2 regions of the Buttiauxella sp. AC038 genome follow, and region 1 is predicted to be linked to the other one. Evidence: predicted binding sites of a transcription regulator. Region 1 holds the regulator's gene; the other holds the start of a gene.

Region 1 (7,528 bases):
CCCACAATCAGCAGCCGGACTTCATGCTCTGTGTTGTTGATAAAGGTATGGCAGATACCTGTTCCAGCAGGGAAACCAACGCTATCGCCAGGTTCAAGTGGGTAAAGGTGCCCATTAATCCACACCTGTGGATGCCCTTCGAGCACATAAGCAAACTCTTCTTCGCTGCTTTCGGCATGAGGATAAGATGTGCGGCGACCTGGTAGCAGGCGCTCATGATGAATTCCAAGGCGATTAAGACCCAGTTTGCGGGCCAGTGGCGCGCCAATAGAAAACCGTTCTGCGCTGTCTGGATAAGTCGAATCATCGTCACCTTCTATTTCCTTCCAGTGGCGAATGCAATCAGGTTTATTCATAACAAACTCCGGGATAGTCATCTCAAAAGGTTGTGGCTAAGCGCACCACTCGGCGTTTTTTGCGCGTTGTGATAAAGTGTAGGGCTAATCTACAGGGGAATACTGATGGACATCACGACTTCACAAAACGTGTTAGCGCAGGCTGAAAAACTATGCGAGCAGCGTAATGTGCGCCTGACACCACAACGTCTTGAAGTATTGCGTTTGCTGACTCAGCAAGCGGGCGCTATCAGTGCTTATGATTTGCTGGATTTACTGCGTGCCAGCGAACCGCAAGCTAAACCCCCGACAGTGTATCGTGCGCTCGATTTTCTGCTCGAACAAGGTTTTGTACACCGTGTAGAGTCCACTAACAGCTATGTGTTGTGCAATCTTATCGATCAGCCAACTCACTCATCTGCGATGTTTATTTGTGATCGATGTGGTGCGGTGAAGGAGCGTAGTGCGGAAGGTGTGGAAGATATCATGCACCAACTGGCGGCCCAGTTAGGGTTTGCTTTGCATCATAACGTTATTGAGGCGCATGGCTTATGCAGCGCATGTGCAGAAGTTGAAGCTTGTAGCCACCCGGATGCTTGCGGGCATGACCACTCAGTTCAGTCGAAGAAGAAATCTCGTTAGATTGGTTGGATTTGAGTTGAATGGAACGGTACATCCATGTACCAGGGCAGGGCTGAGAGTTAACACATCTGAGGGAAGCTAATTACCAACGGTATTTGTTGCGAGTTTCCCAATCAACGACTTCTTCCTCTGCCTTATCCTTTTCGTACCCATAACGCTCTTGAATTTTACCGACAAGCTGATCGCGTTTGCCTTCGATGACAGTCATATCATCGTCAGTCAGTTTGCCCCATTTCTCTTTTACTGTGCCTTTAAACTGTTTCCAGTTACCGCCGATTTCGTCTTTATTCATAATAATATCCTCATCGTTCGGGGGGAAGAACTGCTAAAAAATTACCAACGTCCAATGTGCTGCCATTTGGCCAACACCACTCTATCTGCTGGACGTGATAATAATTGTAGTCAAGGATATGGTGGTGGGGAGAAAACTAAGAATCTTTAACCATACGGCTTAACTTTGTACATTGTTAAACCAGCTATTTTGCTGCCAGTGACGACGCCAAATCCAACCTAACGCCAGCCCCCGCAGAGCAAGGAATACCGCTACAGACAGCCATAACCCGTGGTTGCCTAAATACGGAACAGTGAAGAGCGTTAGGCCGAAACCAACAGCGGCAACCGCCATGCTATTACGCATCTCAGCGCCTCTTGTCGCGCCAATAAACATCCCATCCAGCAAGTAGCACCAGACACCAACCACGGGTAACACAATCTGCCAGTGGAGATAACGATCGGCCTGTAGCTGTAATTGGGAAATGGACGTCAGAAGAGAAACAATTTGCTCGCCAAATAGGGCATACACCACGGCAAACATGAGCGCGACTAAACCCGCCTGCCGACAAGCTGCCCCCCAAACCTCGAGCAATTGACCACGATTCTTTGCACCATAAGCTTGCCCGGAGTGAGCTTCAACAGCATAGGCAAAACCATCAAGCGCATAAGCGGTAAACGTCAGGAGAGTCATTAACACCGCATTGACGGCGACAATTTCGCTGCCTAAGCGCGCACCAAAGATGGTGACTGAAGCAAAGCACACTTGCAGTAATAACGAGCGCAACATGATGTCCCGATTAAGCGCCAGTAAGCGCCGAACATTGCCACGCCAGGACTGTTTGAGCATCTCAAAGCTGATACCTCGCAAGCCCATAGCCTTCTTCACCATCAGCAATCCGATGAAAAATGTCGCGTATTCAGCAGTAACAGTCGCAAGTGCCGCCCCTTGAACATCAAGGTGCACCCCCATCACCAGCCACACATCCAGTACGATATTCAGAAGATTGCCGACTACCAGCAAGATAACCGGAGCTCGTGCGTATTGAACCCCTAGCAACCATCCCAGTAAAACGAGGTTGGCAAGCGAGGCTGGCGCACTCAGCCAGCGGATTTCAAGAAAGCGTTGCGCTTGTACGAGCACATCCTGATTGCCGCCGACAATTTGTAAAGCGAGTGAAATGAGGGGATCGCGCAGTAAGACAATTGCCACCCCTGCCCCTAGTGCCAGTAATAATGGTTGCACCAGTGCACGAGCTAACGCTGAGGGATTATTGGCACCAAAAGCCTGAGCAGTTAAACCTGTGGTACTCATTCGCAAAAACAGCAGCAACATAAACAGGAAGCTGGTTGCTGTCGCACCAATGGCAACACCGCCCAGATAAACAGGACTATCCAGATGACCAATAACAGCCGTATCGACAAGGCCAAGCAGCGGAACAGTAATGTTGGAGAAAATCATGGGTAAAGCGAGGCGCCAGAGCGCACGATCCGCTGTGGAGAATAATTGCATGACATCTCCTGAAGGAGATCAAAGATAATTAAGGCAGTGATGCGCACTTTAAATGCGCATCACCTAAAGAGATTTTACAGCCAGTCGCCGTTGCGGATAACCCCAACAGCCAGCCCTTCAATAGAGAAGTTATGCTCGCGTAGGTCAACCACGATCGGTTCAAACTCACTGTTTTCTGGCAACAGATGAACGGTGTTGCCCTGTTGTTTTAAGCGCTTAACGGTAACTTCATCATCGATACGCGCGACAACAACCTGGCCATTACGCACATCCTGGGTTTTATGAACCGCAAGCAGATCGCCATCCATAATGCCGATGTCTTTCATCGACATACCGCTGACGCGCAGCAAGAAGTCGGCATTTGGTTTAAACAGTGATGGGTCGACCTGATAATGGCCTTCGATGTGTTGCTGTGCAAGGAGTGGCTCACCTGCAGCAACACGCCCAACCAGTGGAATACCGGTCACTTCTTCCACCAACAGGCGGATACCACGGGATGCGCCAGAAACAATTTCAAGCACACCTTTACGGGCAAGTGCTTTTAAATGCTCTTCAGCGGCGTTCGGAGAACGGAACCCCAGACGTTGAGCAATCTCGGCACGAGTCGGTGGCATGCCGGTCTGGCTGATATGATCCCGAATAAGATCAAACACCTCTTGCTGCCTGGTAGTTAACGCTTTCATTCCGCCCCCTGGGTGTTTATACAGTTATGCTGTGAGTATATACAGTCAAAGGTCAATTTGGAACCACAAATTAAGCAAAAAACCAGGCACTTAACTATTCTGGAAAGATCACCGCAAATGCGACCAAAGCAGCGTGACCCAGGTAATTACCGCGAGGATAATTGAAATTAATACTGCGGCCGAGCCCATGTCTTTGGCTCGCCCGGAAAGTTCGTGATAATCAGTGCCAACACGGTCGACAAGAGCCTCGATAGCGCTGTTGAGGATCTCGACAATCATGACCAACACGACTGAGCCGATAAGTAGAATGCGGGTAATGGGGTCGACATCTAACCAACATGCGATGGCAATGGCGATAACGGCAGAAACGCCTTCCTGGCGGAAAGCTGCTTCATTGATCCAGGCTGCTTTGAGCCCTTTCCATGAGTAGCCTGCGGCTTTGATGATACGGGTAAGTCCAGTGGTACTGCTCGCCATTTTAGGAAACCTTTTCAAATTATTTGCATCAATGCTTGTCAAAATTATAACGCCACAGAAATCTGGGTGAGATTCTGATATTCTTGCGGCGAATTTGCATCATTAACCTGAGGCTTTACATCGTTTATGTCAGGCTGGCCAAGAATCTACTACAAATTACTTAATTTACCATTAGGCGTTCTGGTAAAGAGCAAGTCCATTCCGGCAGATCCACAGGCCGAACTGGGCTTAGATCCCACACGCCCAATAATGTACGTTCTGCCGTATAACTCAAAGGCGGACTTATTAACCCTGCGCGCGCAATGCCTCGCGCACAACTTGCCCGACCCTCTCGAGCCATTAGAGATCGACGGTGCGGTATTGCCGCGCTATGTCTTTATCCATGGCGGCCCGCGCGTGTTCACTTATTACACGCCAAAAGAAGAGTCGATCAAGCTATTCCATGATTATCTCGACTTGCACCGCAGCAATCCAAATCTGGATGTGCAGATGGTGCCGGTATCGGTGATGTTTGGCCGCTCTCCGGGTCGCGAAAAAGGCGAAGTTAACCCGCCACTGAAGATGCTTAACGGCATTCAGAAATTCTTCGCGGTATCCTGGCTTGGGCGCGACAGTTTTGTGCGGTTCTCGGCACCTGTTTCGCTGCGCCAGATGGCAACCGATCACGGTACAGATAAAAAAATCGCCCAAAAACTGGCACGCGTGGCGCGTATGCACTTTGCTCGCCAGCGTTTAGCGACTGTAGGCCCGCGTCTGCCGGTACGTCAGGATCTGTTTAACAAACTTCTGGCCTCAAAAGCTATTGCCCGTGCAGTAGAAGATGAAGCGCGCAGCAAGAAAATCTCCCATGAAAAAGCACAGCAAAATGCTGTTGCCTTGATGGAAGAGATTGCGGCGAACTTCTCCTATGAAGCCGTGCGTTTGACCGACCGCGTATTAGGTCTGACGTGGAACCGCCTGTACCAGGGCATTAACGTTCATAATGCAGAACGTGTACGCCAACTGGCTCACGACGGCCACGAGATTGTCTATGTTCCCTGCCACCGCAGCCACATGGACTACATGCTTTTGTCTTACGTGCTTTACCACCAGGGGCTGGTTCCTCCGCACATTGCGGCGGGTATCAACCTGAACTTCTGGCCAGCAGGCCCGATTTTCCGCCGCCTGGGCGCGTTCTTTATTCGCCGTACCTTTAAGGGCAGCAAACTCTACTCCACCGTGTTCCGTGAATATCTTGGCGAGCTGTTTAGCCGTGGCTATTCCGTTGAATACTTTGTGGAAGGTGGCCGTTCTCGTACCGGCCGTTTGCTTGACCCGAAAACCGGCACGCTGTCGATGACCATTCAGGCCATGCTGCGTGGCGGTACTCGTCCAATTACATTGGTGCCAATTTACATTGGCTACGAGCATGTAATGGAAGTGGGGACTTACGCAAAAGAACTGCGCGGTGCGACCAAAGAAAAAGAAAGCTTCATGCAGATGGTTCGTGGGCTGAGCAAGCTGCGTAACCTCGGCCAGGGCTATGTTAACTTCGGCGAACCTATGCCGTTGATGACATTCCTCAACCAGCGAGTGCCTGAGTGGCGTGATTCAATCGACCCGATTGAATCCATTCGCCCGGCATGGTTAACGCCAACGGTTAATGAAATTGCTGCCGAACTGATGGTGCGTATTAACAATGCAGGCGCGGCAAACGCCATGAACCTGTGTTGTACCGCGCTCCTGGCATCGCGCCAGCGTTCACTGACGCGCGAACAACTGACCGAACAGCTCAACTGTTACCTGAGCCTGTTGCGTAATGTGCCGTATTCACCGGATGCGACCGCACCAGATCAGCCAGCAGAAGCGCTTATCGAACATGCGTTGCAGATGAACAAGTTTGAATTAGAGAAAGATACGATTGGTGACATCATCATTCTGCCGCGTGAGCAGGCAGTACTGATGACTTACTACCGTAACAACATCCTGCATATGCTGGTGTTGCCTTCTCTGCTGGCTGCAATTATCACGCAGCATCGCCACATTTCCCGTAGCGAGCTTCTGCGTCAGGTTGAGCTACTCTACCCAATGCTGAAGTCTGAGCTGTTCCTGCGTTGGGAAAAAGCTGAACTTGCCAGTGAAATGGATGCGCTGCTTAATGAACTGGTTCGCCAGGATCTGATTACCCTTACGGGTGAAGAAGTGGTGATTAACCCGGCACGCTCACGCACTATGCAGCTTCTCGCGGCAGGTGTTCGTGAAACGCTGCAACGTTACGCCATTACTTTCTGGCTGCTGAGCGCTAATCCGTCAATAAACCGTGGGACACTGGAGCGCGAAAGCCGCACCGTTGCCCAACGTTTGTCGGTGTTGCATGGCATTAATGCACCTGAGTTCTTCGATAAAGCTGTGTTCACCTCGCTGGTATTAACCTTGCGTGATGAAGGCTATATCAGCGACACCGGAGATGCAGAACCCGCCGAAACGATGAAGGTCTACCAGATGCTGGCAGAACTGATCATGCCGGATGTGCGTTTGACGATTGAAAGCGCGACGTCGCAGGCTGCGACTGAGTAAAACAATACAGGCGGGGAAACCCGCCTGTTTTTTAGAAATGTAGGTAACTCAACACCAGCCCAATAAACAGCACCAGACCAACGTAATTGTTATTCAGGAAAGCTTTAAAACAAGCATCACGGTCACGATTCGCCGTCAGCCGTTGCTGATGAACAAAGAGCATCCCCGCTAGCGCAATAGACCAGTAGAACGCCCCACCTAATCCGTTTAACCAGCCAATCACCGCCAACAACACCATCACAGTAAACTGCAAAATACCGATAATCAGATTGTCATAGCGGCCAAATAAGATCGCTGTGGATTTAATACCGATTTTCAGATCATCATCGCGGTCAACCATTGCGTACTGCGTGTCATAAGCTACAGCCCAGCAAATATTGGTTAAAAACATCAGCCAACAGCTAAGTGGAACAGACTCGCTCACTGCGGCAAATGCCATAGGGATTGACCAGCCAAATGCGGCCCCTAGCACTACTTGCGGCAGATGAGTGTAGCGCTTCATAAACGGATAAACCCATGCCAGCGCTAACCCCGCCACCGATAATAAAATCGTCATGGTATTTAACGTCAGCACCAGTAAAAACGAGAGCACTACCAGTACCGCAAATAAGATACGCGCTTCTTTCTCGCTTACAGCCCCGCTCGGCAATGGCCTGTGCGCCGTACGTTTCACGTGACCATCAAATTTACGGTCAGCGTAGTCATTTACCACGCAACCCGCAGCGCGCATCATCCACACTCCGGCTATAAACACGCATAAAATGGTTAGCGGAGGCACTCCTGGTGTCGCAAGCCACAGCGCCCAGAGGGTGGGCCATAACAACAAAAGCGAGCCAATTGGCTTATCAAGTCGCATCAGACGTTGATACGCCTGCCATTTACCCTGTTTCAGACTCCACTCCATTATTTTTCCTCTCGATACAACGGAGAAGCAGGAAGGAATAACTCGGTAAGCACCAGCGGCTTTCCAGCTAATCTCAGGCGGGAACGACGCCCCCACAGCTCCGAACTACGGCCAATCTCAATAAAATCCCGTGTCAGGGAAGATGAAC
Region 2 (7,528 bases), 110 kb from region 1:
TCACGTCGCTAATTGGGCGGCAAGAAACGGTGGTGATGCACATCGTTTGATGATGACAGGGTTTTGTTGGGGTGGCCGAATAACGTGGCTGTATGCCGCACACAATCCGCAGTTGAAAGCGGCTGTGGCCTGGTATGGAAAATTAGTGGGCGAAAAGACATTAAACTCCCCGCATCACCCAGTCGACATAGCAGTCAATTTGAATGCGCCAGTGCTTGGGCTTTATGGCGGGCAGGACACGGGAATTCCACAGGATACTGTGGAAACAATGCGCCATGCGTTGCGTGCCGCTAATGCCAACGCAGAAATCATCGTTTACCCGGAAGCAGGACATGCTTTTAATGCGGACTACCGCCCGAGCTATCATGCAGATTCAGCCAAAGATGGCTGGGTGCGGATGCTGGCGTGGTTTGCACGCTTTAGTGCGAAGAAGTAATGCAGTTAATTAAGGGGGAAAGATTCCCCCACTTCTTACTTTATTAAGCTTTACGCAAATTCTGCGCAGCCTTCACCATATTCGCCAGTGCCTGGCGAGTCTCCGGCCAGCCACGGGTTTTCAGGCCGCAGTCTGGGTTCACCCACAAGCGCTCTGCCGGAACGCTTTCCGCCGCTTTCTTCAGCAATGCTTCAATCCATTCCACGCTCGGTACGTTCGGTGAGTGAATGTCATATACGCCCGGCCCAATTTCATTCGGATATTCGAACTCTTTAAATGACTCCAGCAGGTCCATATCGGAACGCGAGGTTTCGATGGTGATCACGTCTGCATCCAGCGCGGCAATGGAGTCCATGATGTCGTTGAACTCGCAGTAACACATGTGCGTGTGGATTTGTGTGTCATCACGCACCACGGCGGCATTCAGGCGGAAGGCTTCCACGCCCCACTCCAGATACGCCTGCCAGTCGGAACGGCGCAGCGGTAAACCTTCGCGCAGTGCGGGTTCGTCGATCTGAATGATGCCGATGCCTGCCGCTTCGAGATCCGCCACTTCATCACGCAGCGCAAGGGCAATTTGTTTGGCGATGGTTTCACGGCTCACGTCTTCACGCGGGAATGACCAGCACAGAATCGTCACCGGGCCGGTCAGCATGCCTTTTACCGGTTTGTCAGTCAGGGATTGCGCGAACGATGCCCATTCCACAGTAATGGCTTCCGGGCGGCTGATATCACCGATGACAACCGGTGGCTTCACGCAGCGAGAACCGTAACTCTGCACCCAGCCGTTCTGAGTAAACACGAAACCGTCGAGGTGCTCACCGAAGTATTCCACCATGTCGTTACGTTCGGCTTCCCCATGCACCAGTACATCCAGCCCCAGACGTTCCTGTTCAGCAACGGCTTGTTTGATATGTTCGGCGATACCGGTGCGATAGTTATTCGCATCCAGGTTACCTTTTTTGAACTCCAGGCGCAGGCCACGAATTTCCGTCGTTTGCGGGAATGAACCGATAGTCGTCGTCGGCCAGGCCGGGAGATTAAAGCGCTGGCGCTGTGCCACGGCACGATCGGCGTAGTCACTCTGGCGTTGGCTGTCTTGCGCCGTAATGGTCGCCAGACGTTTGCCAACGGCCGCATTATGGACACGCTGTGAATGGCGGCGAGCCTGAATTGGCGCACTCCATTCAACCAGTTTTTCAGTATTGCCGCTGTTCAGGGCTTCGGTCAGCAAAGACAGTTCGGCACATTTTTGCAGCGCGAAGGCAAACCAACTCTTCACTTCAGCATCAAGACGTGTTTCAACGCTCAGGTCGATTGGGCTGTGCAGCAGAGAACAGGAAGAAGCGACCCACAGATCACGTTTACCGACGATCGCCTGCAATTGTTGATATTTTTCGCTCAGATCAGCACGCCAGACGTTACGACCATTAATCACACCGGCCGATAACAGCCAGTTGGCGGGCAGTTGCTGATGCAGCGCGTTGATATCGTCTTTACCATGGACGAAGTCGACGTGCAGACCCTGAACCGGCAGCGCCGTAATGGTGTTCAGGTTTGGCGTCACGCCTTCAAAATAAGTGGTCAGCAACAGTTTAACGTTACCAGCCAGCGCGTCGTAAGCCGGTTTGAACGCATCGAGCCATTCTTGCGGTAACTCCAGCACCAGAGCAGGCTCGTCGATCTGCACCCACTCGATGCCACGCTTTGCCAGTTCCGCCAGCACCTGCTGGTAAACCGGCAGAATATCTTGCAGCAGGCTCAGGCGGTCAAACGGCTCGCCTTTCACTTTGCCAAGCCACAGGTAAGTCACTGGCCCAAGCAGTACAGGTTTCACGTTGTGGCCAAGCGCCAGTGCTTCATCTACTTCATCCAACAGCTGTGTCCAGGTCAGTTTGAACTGCTGGCCTTTAGTGAACTCCGGCACCATGTAGTGGTAGTTAGTGTTGAACCATTTGGTCATTTCAGCGGCAGCAGCAGGCGTACCCGTTGGCGCGCGGCCACGGCCTAAACGGAACAAGGTATCTATATCGACGCTACCGTCCGCGTTCTGATGACGAGCCGGCACATTGCCAAGCAGTAAGCTGGTGGTCAGAACGTGATCGTACCAGGCGAAATCGCCCACTGGCAGCAGTTCCACGCCAGCTTCTTTTTGTTGGTCCCAGTGGCGGGCACGCAGTTCGCGGCCTACCGCCAGTAATTCTTCCTGGGTGGAGCTGCCCGCCCAGTAACTTTCTTGTGCTTTTTTCAGTTCGCGACGCAGGCCGACACGAGGGAAGCCGAGGGTGTGATTTTTTATCGTCATGTTCTTTCCTCAATATTCATTATTCGACGCATTTAGCCGTCCAGATGTTTACACATCTATAATCAACAGGTACTGTATATTCCTCAAGCGCAATTTGCTCATGCCGAATTGAAGGACTTTCATGATCGAGATTAAACATCTGCGGACGCTACAGGCGTTACGAAATTGCGGCTCTTTAGCCGCTGCGGCTGCCGCGTTGCATCAAACCCAATCGGCCCTCTCCCATCAATTCAGCGATCTGGAGCAGCGCCTGGGTTTCCGCCTGTTTGTCCGTAAAAGTCAGCCACTGCGGTTTACGCCTCAGGGCGAGGTGCTGTTGCAACTGGCTGAACAAGTGTTGCCGCAGATTAGCCGTGCGCTGCAGGCTTGCAACGAACCGCACCAGACCCAGCTTCGCATCGCCATCGAATGCCATAGCTGTATTCAGTGGCTGACGCCCGCGCTGGAAAACTTCCACAAAACCTGGCCGCAGGTGGATCTGGATTTCAAATCTGGCGTGACGTTCGACCCGCAGCCTGCACTGCAACAGAGTGAGCTGGATATCGTATTAACGTCCGACATCCTGCCGCGCAGCGGTCTGCATTATTCGCCAATGTTTGATTATGAAGTGCGCCTGGTGCTGGCAACGGATCACCCGCTGGCAAGCAAAACGCGTATTGAACCGGAAGATTTGAGCAGCGAAACGTTGTTGATTTACCCGGTGCAGCGCCAACGACTCGATATCTGGCGCCATTTCCTGCAACCCGCAGGCGTCAGCCCATCGCTGAAAAGTGTCGATAACACGCTGCTGCTGATTCAGATGGTGTCAGCCCGCATGGGGATTGCTGCGCTGCCACATTGGGTAGTGGAAAATGTTGAGCGCCAGGGTCTGGTCGTAACCAAAACCCTGGGCGAAGGACTGTGGAGCCGGTTGTACGCCGCCGTGCGCGATGGCGAGCAGCGCCAACCGGTAACGGAAGCGTTTATTCGCTCGACGCGTTCACACGCTTGCGAGCATCTGCCGTTTGTGAAGAACGCGGAGCGACCCAATGGCGATGTACCCATAGCGAAGCCATTATCACCGACCCACCAATAATAAAACTCGGCCAGTGAGGCTGTTCTTGCCAGATGGCAAGGTTAACCAGCAGCCCCGCCGGAACATGCACGTTGTTCATGATACCAAGCGTGCCCGCATCCACCTGCGTGGCGCCATAGTTCCACATAAAGTAGCCCAGCCCGGAAGCCACCACACCAAGCCACACCAGAATGCCCCATTGCAGATGAGTGGTCGGCAGTTTGTGCGGATTCCCCAACGCAAACCAGGCTGTTACAGCCACGACTGCCGCCCCGAGGTAGAACCACGAAAATGCGCAACGTTGCGGCATCGGACGCGTTTCCATCAACCGTTTGTAGCCCACCATACCGATGGCGAAGCAGATGTTTGCCGCCTGAACCAGCATCAGACCAATCCAGAAGTGATCGCTCACTTTGTCGTAGCGAATAATCGCCGCACCAACCACGGCAAGCCCGGCACTCAATGCGTAGCCCCAACGTAGCTTGTTGCCGCTGATCAAGTCATAAATCAGCGTAACGTAAAGCGGCGTCATTACCGTAAACAGCAGGAATTCTGAAACGGTGAGGTAGAGATACGCCTGGAAGCTAAACAGGTACATCACGCCGAGTTGCAGTGCGCCCACCAGCATATACAGCAGCAATGTTTTCGCGCTGTAGCCTTTAAAGCGCAGGAAAGGCAGGAACACTATCGCCGCCAGCCCGACGCGCATCAGCACTGAAAAGTAGCTGTCGACATGCCCGGCAAGGTATTCGCCAATCAGGCTAAAAGAGAAGGCCCACAGAATAGTGGTGATGATCAGTAACGGCACGATGAAGTCTCTACTACGGGAGATTAATGCTTCATTGTAGCGAAGGGAATGTGCAGAAGTTGAACTATTTGGTTGACGAGTGGTGATTAGTTCACCACTCGTTTATCACGAATCAGTCTTTGCCGAGGAACATTTTGCGCAGGTAATGCGGCACCGCGTTATCACCGTTGGTGCCGATGACTTCAAGCTCTGCCAGTAAGTCTTTCAGGCGCTGGTGAGCGTTGCCCATGATGCAGCCTTTACCCGCCATGCTAAGCATTTCCGCGTCATTCATGCCGTCACCAAAGGAAATGCAGTCTTTCAGGCCGTAGCCCATCGCTTTGGATACCGCTTCAAGCGCGTGACCTTTCGATACGCCGCCCGCCATCACTTCCAGGCAAGTCAGCGTGGAGAAACTCACATTCACGCGGTCGCCCCAGCGAGCGAGCAACGCTTGCTCAAGCGGCAGGAGTTTTTCATGTGAATCACAGGTGAAGAACACTTTGCTGACGCCATCGGCTTCCAGCAAGCCTGGTTCAAACAGGGTGTAATTGAATACCGCTTCTTTGAAATATTTCATCTCTTCCGGGCGGTGACGGTTCATAAACCACTGGTCGCCACGGTAGACGTTGGTCACGATATCTTGATTGGTTTGCACCACACCAAACAGATCCTGAGCGATGTCATGGTCAAGATCGTGGCTGAACACCAGGTTACCGTCAGTATCATGCACACGCGCACCGTTTGAGGTGATCATGTAGGCTTTGATTTCGAGGTTATCGCGGATTTGCCCCACGTCGATATGGTGGCGACCCGTTGCAAAGACGAAATGAACACCTTCAGCGGTGAGCAATTTCAGCGTTTCTTTAGCATACGGGGAGAGAGTGTGATCAGGGGACAGCAACGTGCCATCTAAGTCAGACGCAACGACATGGTACATAGGATTTGGAACCTCTGGTGTTAAATTCAGATTAATTATGCCTGTCAAAAAAGGCGATGACGGCATTCAGCGCTTCGGTCCGCATATCGTCCTTTTCGAACAGGATCTCATGATACGCACCGTTTATGACGTAAGGTGTTTCCCCCTCACAAGGGTGGCCCGCCGCGGCGCGAATCTCACAGAATTGGTCATGCGCTCGGTTATCTACGACGCGCTCCTCTTCTGCCTGCAGGATAAAAATCGGCGTGGTGATAGCAGTGGCTCCTGCTAAAACCTGTTCTCCTGCGAGTATCCCTTCTCTTACCCAGTGATTCGTTGGCCCACCCAACCGCAATGCTGGCTCATCAGCATAAAAACGCAGGTTGCGGCGGTAACGTTCACGACTATGGGTCAGGACATTAACGCTAAATGGTAATGCACGCCAGCGGCCTGTTCCGATTGCATAACCCTCACGAATACGCTGATGGCCTTCCGCCCAATCAAGAATATGGCGCACCATCCAGTCAGGCCAGCGCAAGGCAATACCAAACATCGGCGCACACAGTGCAACTGCATCAAAGCATTGTGAGTTTTTCTCAAGCCACAGCGTAATTATCGCGCCACCCATGGAATGCGCTAACGCGTAGCGTTTTCTCCAGGGACCGTTGGCGACTTCGTGCTGATAAAAGCGGTCAAAGTCGTCGACATAGTCGCTAAATTTCGCCACATGACCGCGATGTGAGTCCGAAAGCATGCGCCCGGAACGCCCTTGCCCACGGTGGTCGATGATTAAAATATCGAACCCACAATGGAAAAGGTCATAAGCCAGTTCGGCATATTTGACGTAACTTTCGATACGCCCTGGGCAAACGACAATGACCCTATCGTGATCCTGCGCGCGAAAGCGTACGTAGCGTACCGGCACTTCGTCGACGCCTGAAAATTCACACTCTTCGCGCTGCCGCCAGAAGTCCATCAGTGGACCGGTGGTGAAAGCCGCAAAGGCGTTTTCCCTGTTTGACCATCCATTTTTATGCTGAGTCATATCGCTTTTTTGTGATTCGTAGCACGCTCATCAACAATAGCGTATTGTGGCATAAAAGTGTTCGATCAGGGAATTTCACATGAGTGTTGAGTGGTGGTTAACCTATCTCGTGACCACAATAATTCTGAGTCTGTCACCCGGTTCCGGGGCAATTAATACTATGACCACCGCCATTAGCCACGGCTATCGGGGAGCTGCCGCGTCGATTGCTGGGCTGCAAACGGGGCTTGCGATTCATATCTTGCTGGTTGGGATTGGCCTGGGTGCGCTGTTCTCACACTCATTGCTGGCTTTTGAAATTTTGAAATGGGCGGGTGCCGCTTATCTTGTCTGGCTTGGTATTCAGCAATGGCGTGCCGCGGGTGCGCTGGACTTGAATACTCTGGCAACCACCCAACCACGCAGCCGTCTGTTTAAACGCGCGATTTTTGTGAACCTGACGAACCCAAAAAGCATCGTCTTTCTTGCTGCACTTTTCCCACAGTTTATCTCACCGCACCAGCCACAGGCGTTGCAGTATTTAGTGCTCGGTGTGACGACTGTAGTGGTCGATATTATTGTGATGATTGGCTATGCGGGGCTTGCAACACGTATTGCAGGCTGGATTAAAGGACCAAAGCAGATGAAAGCGTTGAATCGCGTATTTGGTTCGCTGTTTATGTTGGTTGGCGCACTGCTTGCTACAGCACGCCAGTAATATCCGTCATACTTCAAGTTGCAGGGGTGTTGGCTGCACTCACAAACCCCAGTCACTTACTCAAGTAAGCTCCTGGGGATTTGCTCCCTTGCCGCCTACCTGCAACTCGAATTATTTTGGCTTTATAAGGAAGGATTATCGGGAGATGATCAGGTGGATGCCGAATCCGGCAAACAAAACACCGGCAACACCATCAATCCATTTCGCAAGGCGCTGGTAACCCCGGCGCATTTGCGGCAATGCGAACAAGCTGGCAACCACGGTAAACCAGACGAAGGTTTCCAG

What was found. The regulator LexA, encoded in region 1, represses DNA repair genes until DNA is damaged. The targets are predictions, from matches to a motif close to TNCTGTATGTACATACAGNA.
Region 2: the regulator LexA is predicted to act here: its motif matches at 2,812-2,831, upstream of metR (HTH-type transcriptional regulator MetR).

What each region holds. Positions count from the first base shown of each region.
Region 1 covers NZ_CEEDCQ010000001.1:4,655,316-4,662,843, forward strand. The annotation lists gene AC0IXI_RS22025 (cupin domain-containing protein) at 1-356, opposite strand, end outside; gene zur (zinc uptake transcriptional repressor Zur) at 462-977, shown strand; gene AC0IXI_RS22035 (CsbD family protein) at 1,060-1,269, opposite strand; gene dinF (MATE family efflux transporter DinF) at 1,429-2,760, opposite strand; gene lexA (transcriptional repressor LexA) at 2,835-3,443, opposite strand; gene AC0IXI_RS22050 (diacylglycerol kinase) at 3,552-3,920, opposite strand; gene plsB (glycerol-3-phosphate 1-O-acyltransferase PlsB) at 4,047-6,476, shown strand; gene ubiA (4-hydroxybenzoate octaprenyltransferase) at 6,508-7,380, opposite strand; gene ubiC (chorismate lyase) at 7,380-7,528, opposite strand, start outside.
Region 2 covers NZ_CEEDCQ010000001.1:4,765,983-4,773,510, forward strand. The annotation lists gene AC0IXI_RS22520 (dienelactone hydrolase family protein) at 1-436, shown strand, start outside; gene metE (5-methyltetrahydropteroyltriglutamate--homocysteine S-methyltransferase) at 480-2,741, opposite strand; gene metR (HTH-type transcriptional regulator MetR) at 2,863-3,816, shown strand; gene AC0IXI_RS22535 (carboxylate/amino acid/amine transporter) at 3,704-4,603, opposite strand; gene yigL (sugar/pyridoxal phosphate phosphatase YigL) at 4,716-5,522, opposite strand; gene pldB (lysophospholipase L2) at 5,554-6,546, opposite strand; gene rhtB (homoserine/homoserine lactone efflux protein) at 6,626-7,243, shown strand; gene rhtC (threonine export protein RhtC) at 7,379-7,528, opposite strand, start outside.